Regions from separate parts of the Coprobacillus sp. AF33-1AC genome, predicted to be linked through region 1. Evidence: riboswitches for the same ligand, from Rfam matches in the RefSeq annotation. Region 1 holds a riboswitch; each other region holds the start of a gene.
The links. A riboswitch is a leader RNA that binds a small molecule or an ion and turns the genes downstream of it on or off. The one in region 1 is predicted to bind cyclic di-GMP.
Positions count from the first base shown of each region.

Region 2: linked by a shared signal. The riboswitch ahead of DWZ53_RS01985 (nucleoside-diphosphate sugar epimerase/dehydratase) and the one ahead of DWZ53_RS01740 (hypothetical protein) in region 1 are both predicted to bind cyclic di-GMP.
Region 3: linked by a shared signal. The riboswitch ahead of DWZ53_RS02050 (collagen-binding domain-containing protein) and the one ahead of DWZ53_RS01740 (hypothetical protein) in region 1 are both predicted to bind cyclic di-GMP.
Region 4: linked by a shared signal. The riboswitch ahead of DWZ53_RS09605 (SHIRT domain-containing protein) and the one ahead of DWZ53_RS01740 (hypothetical protein) in region 1 are both predicted to bind cyclic di-GMP.

Region 1 is NZ_QRQB01000002.1:102,895-107,101, forward strand. Features, by position in the region: gene DWZ53_RS01735 (hypothetical protein) at 1-1,533, opposite strand, end outside; gene DWZ53_RS01740 (hypothetical protein) at 1,911-2,117, opposite strand; cyclic di-GMP riboswitch class I at 2,174-2,249, opposite strand; gene DWZ53_RS01745 (alpha-glucosidase) at 2,303-3,967, opposite strand; gene DWZ53_RS01750 (AraC family transcriptional regulator) at 4,034-4,207, opposite strand, start outside.
Region 2 is NZ_QRQB01000003.1:22,438-26,644, forward strand. Features, by position in the region: gene loaP (antiterminator LoaP) at 1-240, opposite strand, end outside; gene DWZ53_RS01985 (nucleoside-diphosphate sugar epimerase/dehydratase) at 363-2,240, opposite strand; cyclic di-GMP riboswitch class I at 2,385-2,470, opposite strand; gene DWZ53_RS01990 (YveK family protein) at 2,613-3,305, shown strand; gene DWZ53_RS01995 (tyrosine-protein phosphatase) at 3,305-4,087, shown strand; gene DWZ53_RS02000 (CpsD/CapB family tyrosine-protein kinase) at 4,090-4,207, shown strand, end outside.
Region 3 is NZ_QRQB01000003.1:40,223-44,429, forward strand. Features, by position in the region: gene DWZ53_RS02050 (collagen-binding domain-containing protein) at 1-1,657, opposite strand, end outside; cyclic di-GMP riboswitch class I at 1,701-1,775, opposite strand; gene DWZ53_RS02055 (fructose-specific PTS transporter subunit EIIC) at 1,924-3,789, opposite strand; gene DWZ53_RS02060 (DUF5662 family protein) at 3,881-4,207, opposite strand, start outside.
Region 4 is NZ_QRQB01000028.1:15,377-19,583, reverse strand. Features, by position in the region: gene DWZ53_RS11450 (InlB B-repeat-containing protein) at 1-1,886, shown strand, start outside; gene DWZ53_RS09610 (hypothetical protein) at 1,908-2,153, shown strand; cyclic di-GMP riboswitch class I at 2,265-2,347, shown strand; gene DWZ53_RS09605 (SHIRT domain-containing protein) at 2,399-4,207, shown strand, end outside.

The sequences.
Region 1 (4,207 bases):
GTAATCTCTATGATCTATTGCCGCTTGTGTGTGTGCATGATCAAATAAGTTAACTTCTGGATGATCTTTTATCCATTTACTATATTCTGCTCTTGTAATGTTATTAATACTTGTTTTATGTGTATCAGCTAATATTTGTGCTTTTTCTTCATCTGTTAAATCTCTTGCATCCCATGTATTCGTTACAGCAGTAATCATATAAACATGATCTGACAAGTCATAATTAGGTTTAACATTACAGAAGAATCTTGTCATTTGATTTAAATTTGTACTTTCTTTATTTGTATAGCATCCACGATAACGAACAACAACACCATCGCAATCGGTTGAATCATCTGTTATATTAAAATCACTTAACTGTGCACTACGCATTGATTCTGCAGTTAAACCTTGTCCATCTTTATGATGTAGATATAAATATTCAGCTTCATAGCCTTCCTTATTCGATAAGTTAACATTCATATCTTTTTTTAATTCTATGGCATTTCGATCAAAGAGTACCATTTGTTCAATTCCTAATGGCACTTGACTTGATTCGTCTGCTTCACCTACATTAGTTTGACTATAAGTAGCCGTAAATGCAAGATCTTTAGCTCCTACAGTTGCAATATCATCATCTTTATTTCCTGAACCATCAGTATAACCATTATTCCAATTTGCTGAATCTCTATTTGAATAAATAATAGCATGGTCACGTGTCCCTTTATTATTTTTTGTGAATGTTTCACTTGCTTTATTATCTGTATTTTCATATAAAGTACCATCACTGTTATATAATGGGATTGTTTCTTGATCAGATGTAGTATTTGTTTCTGATACTGCGTGCATATTATTTACTGTTACAGATGCATTAGCACTAATTTGGTCTACACCAAATTGACTCATTAAAGTATCCCCATTTGCATTTTTATAAGGATAAACTACTTGGAATTGGTATGATGAAAAAAATCCATCTTTCATCATTTCTACTTGTTTTCCATCCCAATAAGAAATATTTCCATATGCATCTTTTTGAGGAAATTTTTTATAATCTACACTATAATTTTTTACTTTAACATGTAAAGTTGATCCTTCTTGAGTTATTGTATATTCCCCACTATTATCACAATATTTTTCTGGTTGAGGTGTTTTACCTGACGCACTACTATCTGTAAATGGGATGCCATTAACTTGCGCTCCACCTGCGTTATTAGCTCCACAATAATATAAAAGAGGTACAAATCCCGTATCATTAGCTGATTCTCCATTTACCTTATAATCTGATAAATTGATATCAAAAGTAAAATATTGACTAGGATCTGGTAATTCAACACCTTTGATTCCATTTCCCGGCTTTTTAATTTCTAAAGCAAAACCAAAAACTTGTCTAAAACCAGTAACTTTGTAATCACTATCTTTATAAGCTGCTGCATTTTCTTTATAGGCTGTTTTGTCTTTTGCTCCAAAATCATAAATATTAAACGTATTTTGGAAATTTCCTTTTTTTAATACAATATTATACATTGGGGCTGAGGTAACAGTAACTGGTTGCATTGCTACAGTTTTACTGTTAGCTTCATCATCAACGTAAACTGTAACCTTTGGTTCAATAACATCTCCTTGATGCTTGTTACCAACATTTATTATAAAACCATGTTCAATAGATCCTGCAGATTGGTTAGCTTCTACATCCCATTGAAAATTATATATTTTTTATCATTTTCTTCTTTTTCTGAAATAAGTTCTCCATTAATTGAAGTTACATCTAGAGCTTGATCATTAGGTATCTCAACAATAAATCCTATTTTATGTGCTTTTCCACCTAAGTTATTTACTCCTGTATTAATATTATAAGTAATGACATCAAATGAACGAACAATATCATTTGCATTCGAGTTATCATACCCTCGATTAGTATCATCAGCTCTATTCTAACATTTATCATCCATTTCTTCAGTACCATTATCTGTTGTACCAGTAAGGATACCATTTCCATATACTGATCCGTTATTTTCTAGTAATTGCGCAGATGAAATCACAACTGCTGAATTATCTGCATAAGCTGTTGTAGGTAACATACCCATTAACATGCTTAAACAAACCATGAAGCATAATATAAATTTACATCTTTTCTTCATAGATATCCTCTTCCATCATTTATGTAAAATAAAAGCCAAATGCAATCAAATGAACTGAGTGCAGCTGGCTGGCAGTTTAAAGCCCCTATAGCTTTGCGTCACTATTTTTCAATAGTTTTGCCTATCTATTACAACTTTAAATATAATGATATGTTTTAAAAAATAAACAATTTTTAAGAGATATGTTACATCTTTTGTAACAAGGCGTAACAGCCATAAGGTTTGATATGTAAAATATCGTGTATTTTATCACATTGATCATTAGAAATTAATAACTGACTATACCTAAATTCTTTTAATTCATAGTCATATTCATGACTAGAAAAATTATTAATAACTAATAATTTTTCATCTTGATATGTTCTGGTATAAATATATAAATCAGGATGATTTTCTTCTAATAATTCATATGTACCATAAACAATGATTGGCATTTGATGTCTTAACTGAATTAATTTTTGATAATAATGAAAGATAGAATTAGGATCTAATAATTGTTGGTGAACATTAATGGTTTTATAGTTTGGATTAACATTGATCCAGGGATTACCGGTTGTAAAACCAGCATTGTTTTCATTATTCCATTGCATTGGTGTTCTTGCGTTATCACGACTACTTGCACAGATTCCTTTCATCATTTGTTCATGCGTTAATGCTTTTTTATCTTTAACTAAATCTTGGTAAGCATTGAATACTTCAACATCTCTGACTTCATCTAAAGAGGTAAAAGGATAATTTGTCATGCCTATTTCTTCACCTTGATAAATATAAGGTGTCCCTTTTAAAAAGTGTAAAGTCGTAGCTAACATTTTAGCTGAGTCTTGCATATAATCTAAATTACCAAATCTTGATAAGACTCTAGGTTGATCATGATTATCCCAAAATAAACTATTCCATCCTTCTTCTTGTAAACCATATTGCCATTTTGTAAGAATCTTCTTTAGTTTTACTAAATCTAAAGGAACCGGTGTCCATTTACCATAAGGACCCGCATCAACATCAGTATGTTCAAATTGAAATAACATGCTTAATTCATGCTCATTTTCTCCTGTATATTGTTTAGCTTGTTCAATAGTACACGAAGTAATTTCCCCAACTGTCATGACATCATAATGAGATAATGCTTTTTGATTCATCTCTTTTAAGAATTCATGAATTCTTGGTCCATTACTGACATATTTTGATGGTCTCATATATTTTTTAGTTTGTGGAAAAACATCTTGGAATGTTTGTACTTTACTTAATTTATTAATGACATCCATTCTAAAACCATCAATACCTTTATCTAACCACCATCTCATCATCTTATAAATATCATTTCTTACATCTTCATTTTCCCAATTTAAATCCGGTTGTTTATCAGAATAAAGATGCAAGTAATACATATCCGTTTGCTTATCGTATTGCCACGAAGAACCGGAAAAGACTGATTCCCAGTTATTAGGTGCTTGATGATTCTTGCCTTCTTTCCAAATATAGTAATCACGATAAGGATTATCTTTGCTTTTTCTGCTTTCAATAAACCAAGGATGTTGATTGGAGGTATGATTAACAACTAAATCCATCACAACCTTGATTCCTCTTTGATGTGCTTCTTTTAATAAACAATCAAAATCTTCCATTGTTCCATATTCTTTAGAGATTGCCTGATAATCACTAATATCATAACCATTATCAACTTGTGGTGAAGCATAGACAGGTGATAACCAAATAATATCTATTCCTAATTCTTTTAAATAATCTAACTTTAATATAATTCCTTTTAAATCACCAATTCCATCCCCATTACTATCATAGAAGCTTTTAGGATAAATTTGATAAATAACGCTCTCTTTCCACCATGTTTTCATATTCCACCTCTTTCATCTAACATTTTATCTTTTTATTTTATCTTTTATACCCAAAAAGGACCTATCTTATAGGCATTTATTATCCTTTCGATAAGTTCCCGGTGTTTTTCCATATTTTTGTTTAAAAGCTTTGATAAATGATTTACTGTCAACAAAACCATGACGATGACTAATAGTCGCAATAGATAAATCTGTGCTACACACATCAATATAAGCATGATTAAGTTGAACCGTTTTAAT
Region 2 (4,207 bases), on a different contig from region 1:
ATCGGGTATTCTTTTTAGTTCCGTATATAAATCTTCAATACGATCACTAATCATAAAGATATACCCTTTAAATAAGATTTCATCGACGATTTTCCAAGTTCCTCTAAACTTCTTTTTTTTCTTACATCTAGGAATAAAGCATTCTTGAAGAATACTACGATCAACTAATAAATGACAGGCTTTCACGATTTCATCTTCTTTACCTGATCTAACTTGAACGACATACCAATTATCAAACATGCTTTTTCCTCCTTTTAGATACGCTTCGCCCATCGAATAACGTATCGTTATTCGACTAGGCTATGTATAACCGATAAATGTAAGTAACGCGACCCTGCGACGATTACTTTTCTTTATCTTTTTTAAACTGCGACTTTCACTCCATGTGTTGTTTTTTCATCGTAATGATATGTATCTACGATTTCATGTACTGCTTTTCTTATATCACTATCTTCATCATAGGCTAATTGATAAAGATTGTCTAATTGATTAAAGAAGTTATCTGATAATTCTATTGGTTTACCAATATGAATCATCTTATTAGGTGTCGTTTGCATACCTTCTTCTTTCATCAACATTTCTTCATATAACTTTTCTCCAGGTCTTAACCCGATAAACTTAATTTCAATATCGACATCAGGTTCTAACCCTGATAATTTAATTAAGTTTCTAGCCATGTCTAAGATTTTAACTGGTTTACCCATATCTAAGACAAAGATTTCACCACCATGTCCGTACGCTCCTGCTTGTAATACTAAAGATACGGCTTCAGGAATGGTCATGAAATAACGAATAATATCAGGATGGGTAATAGTAATTGGTCCTCCATTTTTAATTTGTTTTTTAAATAATGGAATGACTGATCCATTAGATCCTAATACATTTCCAAAACGAACAGCTACAAATTCTGTTTTTGATTTTTTGTCAAATGATTGAACAATCATTTCACATAGTCTTTTTGATGCTCCCATGATATTCGTTGGATTGACTGCCTTATCAGTAGAAATCAAAATAAATCTTTTTACTCCATAATGATCTGCTGCTTTGGCTACATTTAAAGTACCAAAGACATTATTTTTAATCGCTTCATGAGGTGCATCTTCCATTAAAGGAACATGTTTATGAGCAGCTGCATGATAAACAATATCAGGACGATAATAAGCAAATAAATCTCTAATTTTATTAGCGTCTCTTACTGAAGCTATCATTGTTTCTAAATGAAGTTCAGGATATTTTCTTTGTAACTCCAATTGAATATCATAAGCATTGTTTTCATAGATATCGACAATAATCAGTTGTTTAGGTTCACTCTTAGCTATTTGACGACATAATTCACTACCGATTGAACCGCCACCACCAGTAACCATGACAACTTTATCTTTTACATAGCCCATAATTTCTTCAAGATTGACTTTGATTGGATCTCTACCTAATAAATCTTGTACTTCTACATCTTTTAGTTTTTCTAAAATGATTTCATCATTTAAGAACTGATACATACCTGGTAATTTCTTTAGTTTACATCGGGTTTCTTTACAGATGTTAAGGACTTCTGAAACTTGCTTATCATCAATTGATGGTAAAGCAACATAGATTTCATCAATTTTATATTCAATTGCTTTTTTTACAATATCATAACGATCCCCTACGATAGGAATATTATGAATTCTTCGATTATGTTTTGTATGATCATCATCAATAAAACAAACCACTTGTTTATTAATTTTAGGAGTAACCAGTGTTTCCCTTAAAATCTTTTCACCAGCACTACCAGCACCCACAATCATAACTCGTTTACAGTTTTCATCACTTCTTCCAAACAAACCATGTCTTCCAGCATATAATCTTAAAAAACGATAACCAAATCGTGATCCTCCAATTAATAGTAACAGTATTAATAAATAAAGAAACATAGTACTAATTGGTGGATTTAAATTAAGAATAATGCATAAAGCACAATAAATAATTGAACTCATCATCGCTGAGATGATGACATTTAATAATTCATTGACAGAAGCATAACGCCATAAGCTCACATATAGCTTCATATGGGTAAAAAAAACTAAGCTCAATACTAATAAAATACTTAACACTAAATAAGTATTTTTTAAAAAGCTTAATTCAATCTGACCATTGTAGGCTATAAATGATGATAGGAAAAATGATATGATAATACTTATTGTATCAAATGCGATTAAACATACTCTTCTTAAAAGCAACTGACTTTTCTCCTTGGTCATTATTTACCCTCCCCTTATAAATAACAATTGACGTAATGTTCATTTATAATCATGCCTATTATATCTATATATGATAAATAAACAAGTATTATGTCATAATTTGGTATATTCTACAAAAATAAGCCTATCAAAAGATAGACTAACAAATGCAACTGGCTGTCATACATCTTCGTGCTTAGACCCTCTAGCTTTGCGTGTACTATCTTTCAATAGACTTGCCTATCTTTTTGTATACAAAAGTATATACTAATCTATGCAAGTTATCAACTTTAAAATGGATAAATATGTTGATTTTTGCTTACTTTTATATAATAATGTAACATGACGTAATTATTCATTTATAAGTAATATATATATAAAAGGAGTCCTATAATGACAGAAAATCAAGAAATTCAAAATGAAGACATTGAAATAAATTTAGGTGAACTGTTTGAAGTATTAAAAAGTCACTTACATATTATCATTATCTCTACATTAGTATGTGCCATTTTAGTTGGGGTCTTTACTATTTTCTTTGTTGAAAAGAAATATTCTTCTTCAGCAAGAATATTCCCTAAACCTCAAGTTAATGAAGGGGTTGTTGATTATTCACAAATCACATCTAACAATTTAATGACTAATAACTATGTAGCTTTATTAAATGGAAACAGTATTCAAAGTAAAGTCGCTCAAGAATTAAAAGTCGATACTGGTGTCGTTTCATCAGCCCTTGCAGTTTCTAATGAATCAGATACGCAAATCATTTCTATTTCAGCTACAACGAATGATCCTCAATTATCTAAAAAGATCGTTGATACAACAGTCAGTGTTTTTACTCAAGAAGTTAAAGATACATTAAATATTAATAACATTACGACTGTTGATGAAGCAAAACTTCAAACAACACCTGTATCACCAAGTTTAACTAAAAACTTAGTGATTGGTGGTTTAGTTGGTTTAATTGTAAGTATTGGTATTATCTTTATCCGTTTTATGTTAGATAATCGTATTCATACTAAGGAAGACGCTGAAAATTATTTAGGTATTCCTAATCTTGGTGTTATTCCTTACTTCGAGGATAAATAATGGCTTTTATCGATATCCATGGTCATTATGCCTGGCAAATAGATGATGGGATGCCTTCATTAGAAGATGCCAAGATTGCTTTAGAAAAAGCAAAAGAAAATCGTATCTCAACAATCGTAGCGACACCCCATGTTGTTCCAGGTAACCAAAATGAAGAAGACCTTAAACAAATCAAAAAAAGAATTGAAGACTTAAAGTTATTGGCACAAAACTATGGTATAGAAGTTTTAGCTGGATGTGAATTATTTTTAAATCATGATTATCTAGAAGCGCTAGAAAATGATTTATATATTCTTATTGAAAATACTGATTATTTATTAGTTGAATTCGATGTCAGAAATGAATTAGGGAATGAAAATGAAGTAGAAGATTATTTATATGAAATTCAGTTAAAAGGCTATACACCGATTATTGCTCATGTAGAAAGATACTTTAAAGATGAATTAGATTTAGAAAGAATAGAAGATTTCATTGATTGTGGTTATGTTATCCAAGTCAATGCGACAAGCTTTCTAGGTTATCATGGTAAACATGCGCAAAAGTTTGCTTATCAATTACTTGATGCAGGATGTATACATGTTATCGCTAGTGATACTCATCGCTGTGATGGTCATCGTAGTCCTTGTTTACAACAAGTCTTTAATTTATTAGTGAAGAAATATAATTATGAAACAATTCATACATTAATGTATGAAAATCCTCTTCATATTATTAATAATGAAGAAGTAGAACCAATTGAAGTAAAACAGTCTTTATTTAAAAAACTATTTAAAAGGAGATAACAATGGCAAGAGTGAATAAAAGAAGAACATTAAATATTCTTGATAAACAAAGAAAACATAGTCAATTTGACTATGCTGAAATCTTTCGTCATATTCGTACAAATATAGAGTTTTCTACTG
Region 3 (4,207 bases), on a different contig from region 1:
GATGTCCATTTTGTTTATAAGCTTGGCGATAAACATTGACGTTAATAGAATCACGAGGTGCTTCCATATCTTGATTATCTTTATCTTTCCAAACCTTTTGTAAAGTTAACTTTGTTTTTGAAAGATTATTAAATATTGCCTCTGCACTTTGCGTACAATTTTCATCTAAATAATAACCAACTAAACGAGGTAGCATGAGCGTTCCACTTTGAGTGACTTCTACCTTTGCAAAAAGGGCTTCAGGTGTACATAAATAACCATCATTATTCATTTCTTTAATTTGATATATGTATGTTCCAGCTCGGTCAAAACCACTTAATTTAAATTTAAATGATCCATCTTTTAGGGTTTGACTCGTCACAAGACTATTTCTAAATTGTTGAGTAATGGATGAATCATCAGGTCCCGATACTTGTTGTAAGCTAAATTCAAATGTTTGATCAGGTACTTGTCCGTTAACTTTTTTATTAAGGGTTAAATCAAGTGAACCTGGAGTAATAATTCCTTTATATGACCACATATGTCCTTCTGCTTTAGAGTCAACTGATTTAACAATCAAAGTTCCGTTATAATCACCATTTAAGATCTTAACATCAGCATTGACAGCTACCAAATGCCCATTAAGTTTACCAATTCCAGGATGATTTTTTTCGTTTCCTATTTCAATATTGGTAGCGTTAGGACAAATATAAGTCACTGATAAATTTTGACCACTTTCAATACTATCAAACTGATAAAATTTTTCGTTAGCTAATGTTAAACCTTCAGATTTACCCATTGCATCACTTTGTGATTTTAAAATAATTGGAAAAGAATCAATTTTATCGTCATTACAAGAAATAATTGTTGTTTTATCTGAAGGATCACTATTGGCTTCATAATCATAAATAATTGTGCTCACATTATTAAAACTTGTAAAATGATAATTATTACCTAATTTTAATTTAACCGCTAATTTTATTTCACTATTAACCACATCTTTATAAACAACATAGTCTTGATAGTCATATTTATCTTGATCTGGATTATTTTTAAAATATTGAAACGCATCACCAATATTAATTTCTACCTTTTTTATCGTTTCGCCATTTTGTGAAGGTCCTTCATAATTTTGATAAATATCAGCATCAGCTTTAATTAAACTTTTAGCTTGATTAAAATCTACATAATTATCACTGAAGTAATAATCATAATAGTTACCATTAGCACCTGCTAATGTATAACTATTATTTTGATTGACTGTTCCTAAATAGAAGGGGACATTTGAACGTGTTGTAACGGTATTTCCAATACTAGCTTTCCCTTTAATATAAGATGGAACAAGATGAGGAAAAGGTTGCGATGAAGAAGTTGATAAACCACCAAGGGCTAAAGAACCACTACCATCTCCTTGTAATGTTGTTCTTCCTGCTTCACCACCTACGATCATTGGTCCCACAACATGCGTTCCTTTATAATAGTCAAAAGTAAATACATTATAATGACTTAAAATATAAGCAAGAGAATATTCGCCACCATCACTGATAAAAGTATTGGTTGTAGTGTGAGTTGTAGAATCACTGGTACCATAAGTATGAGTAATACATGTTGCGAAAATTAAAACAAATGTTAAACTGAGTTCTAATAATTTCTTAAATACTTGACGATGTCTTTTCATCTGCTTGCTCCTTCCCTAAAAAAAAACCAGCCACAATCTTACTGATTGCAACTGGCTGTCTTAGTAAGACCCTATAGTTTTGCGTCACTACCTTGCGATAGCTTTGCCGTTTAATTACGATTAACTTATCTATACATATTTATCTTGTATAGACATAATAACATTGTCTTTTTAAAAAAGCAATACATAAAATACAAAAAAATTAAATAATATTGTTATAATCAACATAATTTTATGTTTTTAAACAAAAAAAAGAAAATTCCAGATTAAGAATTTTCTTTTTTCGATTTAAGAACAAGTAATAAAAGCGAACCAATCACCGTTCCTGCAAGAATAGAAATTAAATATTGTAACGGATAATCAACCATCCAGATTAAAAATAATCCACCATGTGGTGAAGCAATACCACAATTAAAATACATAGATAATCCACCTGTTATTGCAGCACCAATACAACAAGCTGTTAAAACAGTTTGTGGATTTTCTTGCATGAAAGGAATCGCTCCTTCAGAAATAAATGAAATACCATTGATATAATTCATTAAAGCTTCTTTTCTTCTTCCAGACCATTTATTTTTCTTTAATGTAGCAGTTAAAGCAATTACAAGTGGAGGTACCATTCCTCCTGCCATAATAGCTGCCATCGTTGTATAATCATGATTAATAATCATACCAATACCAAATACATAAGCCGTTTTATTAATAGGTCCACCCATATCAATAGCCATCATCATACCTAGTACAGCCCCAAAAAGAATCTTAGTTGGTGTATTAATTTCAAATTGATAAACTAAATTTAAAATACCATTATGTACATAATATAAATAAGGATTTAAAAAGATCATCACTAACATCACTACTCCAGTAGAAATCACTGGATGTAATAATGATGCTTCAATACCTTTTAAACATGATGGTAAATAACTTAATAATTTCTTCAATAATAAAGAGAAATATCCAGCAATAAAACCAGCTATAATACCGACGAATAATGAAGGTACAAAAGTTCCATTCCATGTAGGAATCGTATTTACTGCCATTCCTTGACAAACAATAAGCCCTCCCATAAATCCTGATACCATCGCAGGACGATCAGCAATACTGTCAGCGATATAACCACTTAAAACAGGAATAATCATTAACATTAATAATTGATAAATCATCGCTAAAACTGATAGTAGCGTACTATTCGCTAAAGCGTTTTGACATAAATGAAGAACACCATATAAGACTCCTCCAGCCACTGCAAAAGGTAAAGCATGAGAAACACCATTCATTAAATGTTTATAGAAAATACGAATAGGGTTGATTTTTTCTTTTTCATTTTGTCCATGATGATAAATCACACCTTCTTGATTCATTGCTTTTTTAACTAATTCTTCAGCTTTAGAAATACCATCTTTAACAGGTACTTGAATCACATTTTCCCCTTCAAAACGAGCCATTTCTACCTTTTTATCAGCAGCAACAATAATAGCTTTACAATGATCAATATCATCTTGAGTCAGTCCATTTTTAACTCCTTCTTGACCATTTGTTTCTACTTTAATGGAAATATTTAATTTTTCTCCTGCTTGATTTAAAGCTTCAGCTGCCATAAAAGTATGAGCAATTCCCGTTGGACAAGCTGTCACTGCTAAAACATCAGGATGAACTTGTTGTTTAACTTCTGTTTTTTCATTTTCTTTTTCATCAATTAATTGTTTAAACGCTTCTTTAGAAGGAGCCTGAATTAGTGCTTGTCTAAATGATTCATCCATTAATAAAGTAGATAATTTAGCTAAAGCTTGTAAGTGAACTCCTCCTGCTTCTTTTGGCGCAGCAATCATAAAAAACAAATAAGTAGGCTGTCCATCTAAGGCTTGAAAATCTAACCCTTCTTTTACAACCATGGCTCCTAAGGCAGCTTGTGCTACTCCTTCACTTTGACCATGAGGGATAGCAACACCATCACCAATACCTGTTGTACTTTGTTGTTCTCTTTGTAATACACTTTCTTTATATTTTTCTTTATCATTTAAACACCCTGTTTGATCTAATAAATCAACCATATGTTCTATTGCTTCTTGCTTAGAAGAAACATGAGGTTGAAGATCAATAGCGTCTATATTTAATAACTCTGTAATTTTCATAATCTTCTCCTTTAACTAGGTATATGATAAACAAATTCATCATTTCTTACAAGATATTCTCTTTATAAAATAAAAAAGAATCAAATGATTCTTATAAGTATCTTTCTTTTATGTAAGCAATCGTTTCATCAAGATTACTATTAGCTAAATGTTCTAACATATCTTTAATCATGGCATCTGTTTCAGGATGCATAACATAATAATCATGCGTTTTTAAATAATAATCTAATGGTGCACTGTTATCGAAATCTTTGCCACGATAGACTAATGTTGCAGCAACCCGATCACAAAACATTTCAACGACATAGCGATCAGGCATTCTTGCCGCTGTCACTCCTTGATGAGAAAAGTCAACCCAATATTCCCAATGATGTTTATTACGGCCTTTATGATGCAACCAGGCTGAAGAATAACCTAT
Region 4 (4,207 bases), on a different contig from region 1:
TATCTGTCAAAGATGATTTTATTACGATTCATACATATCCAGGCTATATTGGGTTGGATAATGATAATACAGGATTTACACCAGAAAAAGCGGCGGATAGTTTTGTAACTTATCTTACTAATGTATATGAAAAATATACTAAACCAATCTGGATTACCGAACATGCTGCTTCTGCCAATGATGCTAACTGGCATCCATATGACGGAAAGCAAAGTGAACATAATCAAGCAGTTCAAGAATATATGGCTATTTTGATGAAAAAATTAAATAACTTAGATTTTGTTGAAAGATATGCTTGGTTTACTTTTGATAGTACAAGTTTTAATGGATCATCTAGTGCTCTTTTCTATAACAAAGCAGATATATCTAATGGAATTGATGAGTCAAGACTTGGTAAATTAACAACACTAGGAGAAATTTATCGTAATAATGGTAACCCAACTGGTTATACAGTAGCAAAAATAGATGGATCAGATATTATGACTGTTGCTGATGAATATGTAGATGACTATGTTAATGTTACAGTTCATCCTAATGCTGCTAGTCAACAAGTTCAAAAAGTCAAACTAGGAGATAAATTAGGACAATTAGCTGATCCTAGTGAAAGAGAAGGTTATACATTTAAAGGTTGGTATAAAGATCAAGATGGTAATGATGCATTTGATATTAATGAATCCATTGATTATGATATTGATATTTATGCTAAATATGTAAAATTAGTAACTGTTGATATCAATGGTGATAAAAAAATTGTTGAAGAAGGAACAACTATTGATAAACCAAATGATGCATTTAAAGAAGGATTTAAATTTAAAGGTTGGTATGTTGATGAAGATCATACTCAAGAATTTGACTTCAGCAAACCAATTACAAGTGATACAAAAATTTATCCATATTTTGTTTCAGTGCATACTGTAACAATGAATGGACAAACTATTGAAGTAGAAGATGGACAAAAGGTTGCACAACCAACAGATCCAACAAAAGAAGGATATGTATTTAAAGGTTGGTACACTGATACATCTTATACAACTCCATTCGATTTCGATGCTCCAATAACAAGTTCAGTTACTGTTTATCCTCATTTTGTACGTTTATGTACAGTAATAATTGATGGACAAGAACAAGTTGTTGAAGCTGGAACAACAATTAGCCAACCAACAGATCCTACAAAAGAAGGATATGTCTTTGATGGATGGTACACAGATGGACAATTCAAAAATAAATTTGATTTTACTAAAACTATTACATCAGATATTCATTTATATCCTCATTTCTTAAAAGTTTGTACTGTAACAATTAATGGTCAAACGCAAACTGTAGTAGAAGGAAATACAATTAATAAGCCAGCTGATCCAACAAAAGATGGATATATCTTTGATGGATGGTACACTGACGAACAATACACTCAAAAATTTGATTTTACACAAGGTGTAAAAAATAATGTTGAGTTATATGCACATTTCTTGAAAATCTACACAGTAACCATTAATAGGCAACAACAAACTGTTACAGAAGGATCAAAACTAGCTAAACCTGCAGATCCAACAAAAGAAGGATTCGTATTTAAAGGTTGGTATAGTGATGTAAATTATCAAAATGCTTTTGATTTTAATCAACCAGTTAATGGTGATGTAACACTTTATGCATTATTTGTTGAAGCTGATTCTTCAAATAATGGTAGTGGTAATCAACAAACATCAAATAATAATGGTTCATCAAATAGTAATCAATCAAATACTACAACTACTAAAAAAGCATCTAAAGCTAAAAAAGCTACTAAAAAATCTGTTAAAACAGGTGATGATACAATGATGATGACTTATGTATTTGGATTATTTGGCGCTATTTTAGGACTTACATTATTAAAAAGAAAATATGAATAAAATATAGATAAGGAGGAAAGTATGGAATTATTAGAACGTATGAGAGAAATCAGCGGAGGTTTATATATATCTGATTTATGTGGTAATTTCTATATGACAAATAATCAAGTAAATGAATTAAAACAAATTGATTCTAATGATTATTCTATTCATGAATGGAATGATGCGGCGCAATATATTAGTGGATCAAATATTTGTTTTCAAGATATTAATGACGCTAAATCTTTTATATGTACTCTTTTCTCTTTAAATAAAAAATTTTATTAAAATAATCTAAAGGTGTCTAGTCGACACCTTTTTTGTTACAACAAATGAAACATGTTACACGATAAAGCGTTTTCATTCTTTCTTTTACAAATAAAGTATATTATATAAATGTAATTTATTTGGCAAAACTATTGAAAAATAGTGACGCAAAGCTACAGGGCTTAACCGTAAGGAATGCTGGCTGAGTTGCATAGAGCGATGAAGCGGATGACTACGGTTTTTTTATTGAGGAGGAGAAAAGAAAAATGAAAAGAGGAAAGAAAACATTACCTTATGCATTAGTATTATCAATGGCATTTTCAATGGTGCCTGCTCCTGTTTATGCTAGTGAAAATGATATAATGAATTTACCTGTACAATTATATGATTTTGATGCTGATGGGTTATTTTATGAGTATGCATTAGGATTAGGAATGGATACGCTAGGTTTAAAAGAATCAAATAATGGAGAAGTTACTCAAGGATTAGTAGAGTCAGTACTAGGGAAAGATGGTAATCCGGTATATAAGAAAAACTCGATTGTTTCAGCTGCTGCTACTATTCAAAGAAACGTTAAAGATGATGCAAATTTAAGAAAGTTTGCTATATATAACACTTTAGTTAGTAAAATGCAATCAAGTGGGTCTACGTATTCTGATATTTTAAATAAAAAAGATGATCATTATTTTTATGATAGCTGGCATATGGATTCAAGCAAAAATGTTAAGACAGAGGATGGACTCATTTATGAAGGTAGTAAGGATTTAGTCTGGCAACATGAAGGCGATGGAGTCATTAATAAAGGGTTTAATGATCATTTAACAAATATAGTCAATGTTGAAAAGAATACAGATTATAATTTTGGTTATTGGCGTACAAATGAAAATATCAAGTATCAAATTAAGACATTAGATGGACAAGTTCTATTGGATAATAATGCAACACAATTTAATACTGGTAATCATGACCAAGTTATTATTGATATTTATAGAGATGATGATGGAAAAGATGATTTAAAGTTTTCTATTGCTAAATTAACAAATACTAAAACAAACATAACATCAGAAAATTATTTGGGAGAAGGTGGTAAAACATTTATCTCTGAAAATTGGAAATCTGCTAATTATGATCAATATACTAAAGCGGGTGGTCAGCTATACAATGGTAAAGTTTATTTTCAACAAGTAGGTGATGGTGTAGGATGTTTAACCGATGCTTCTATTACATACCAAACAGATATTTTGCCTAATCAAAACATTATATTAAGTTATTGGCTAGGTGATAATGGGTTTAAAGCAGATGGAATGAGTATTGATATTTTAGATGATAATGGAATTTTGACTACAGTAAATTTAGAGGATATAAGTGGTAGTCATGAACAAAATATATCCGTTCCTCAGGGTACTGGAACAATCAAACTAAGAATTAATGGTAAAGCAGGATCAAGAATCGCAGCGCTAAGTGTTCATCCTGAAAACAGCCTTTCATTACCATTGGGTGATTATGATGAAACAGAAACAAAATATAATCAAGGACAATTAAATAGTGTAGATGATTGTCTTACATGTATGGATTATGCCTATTTAAGATTAAAGAATTTCTTTAATCAAGATTTCAGTTTAAATAAAAAAGCTGATAAATATAATCAAATGGTTTTAAAAAATACAGGAAGTGGAAACCAAGCTCAATATACATTTGATGCTGGGATAAAAACTAAATATGATGGAAATAAGTTCTATAATGATGATAGCGGAAATGAATCCCATGGTTTCTTCCCATTAGATTATTTGGACGGTGAAAAATTTAGTGATAATAATGTAACTGATCCACAAAATCATAATTATAATTTTGGAATGAAAGTACAGGGAGACTTTATTTATAAAAAAGGAGCTAATCAGTATTTTAATTTCAGAGGTGACGATGATGTTTATGTTTTCATTAATGGAAAGTTGGCAGCTGATTTAGGGGGAGCTCATTACTCATCAGATATTGAATTAAACGTAGATGAGTTTGCTCAAGCGAATGGTATTTTAAATGGACAAAAATGTGAATTTTCATTATTCTACTTAGAGCGT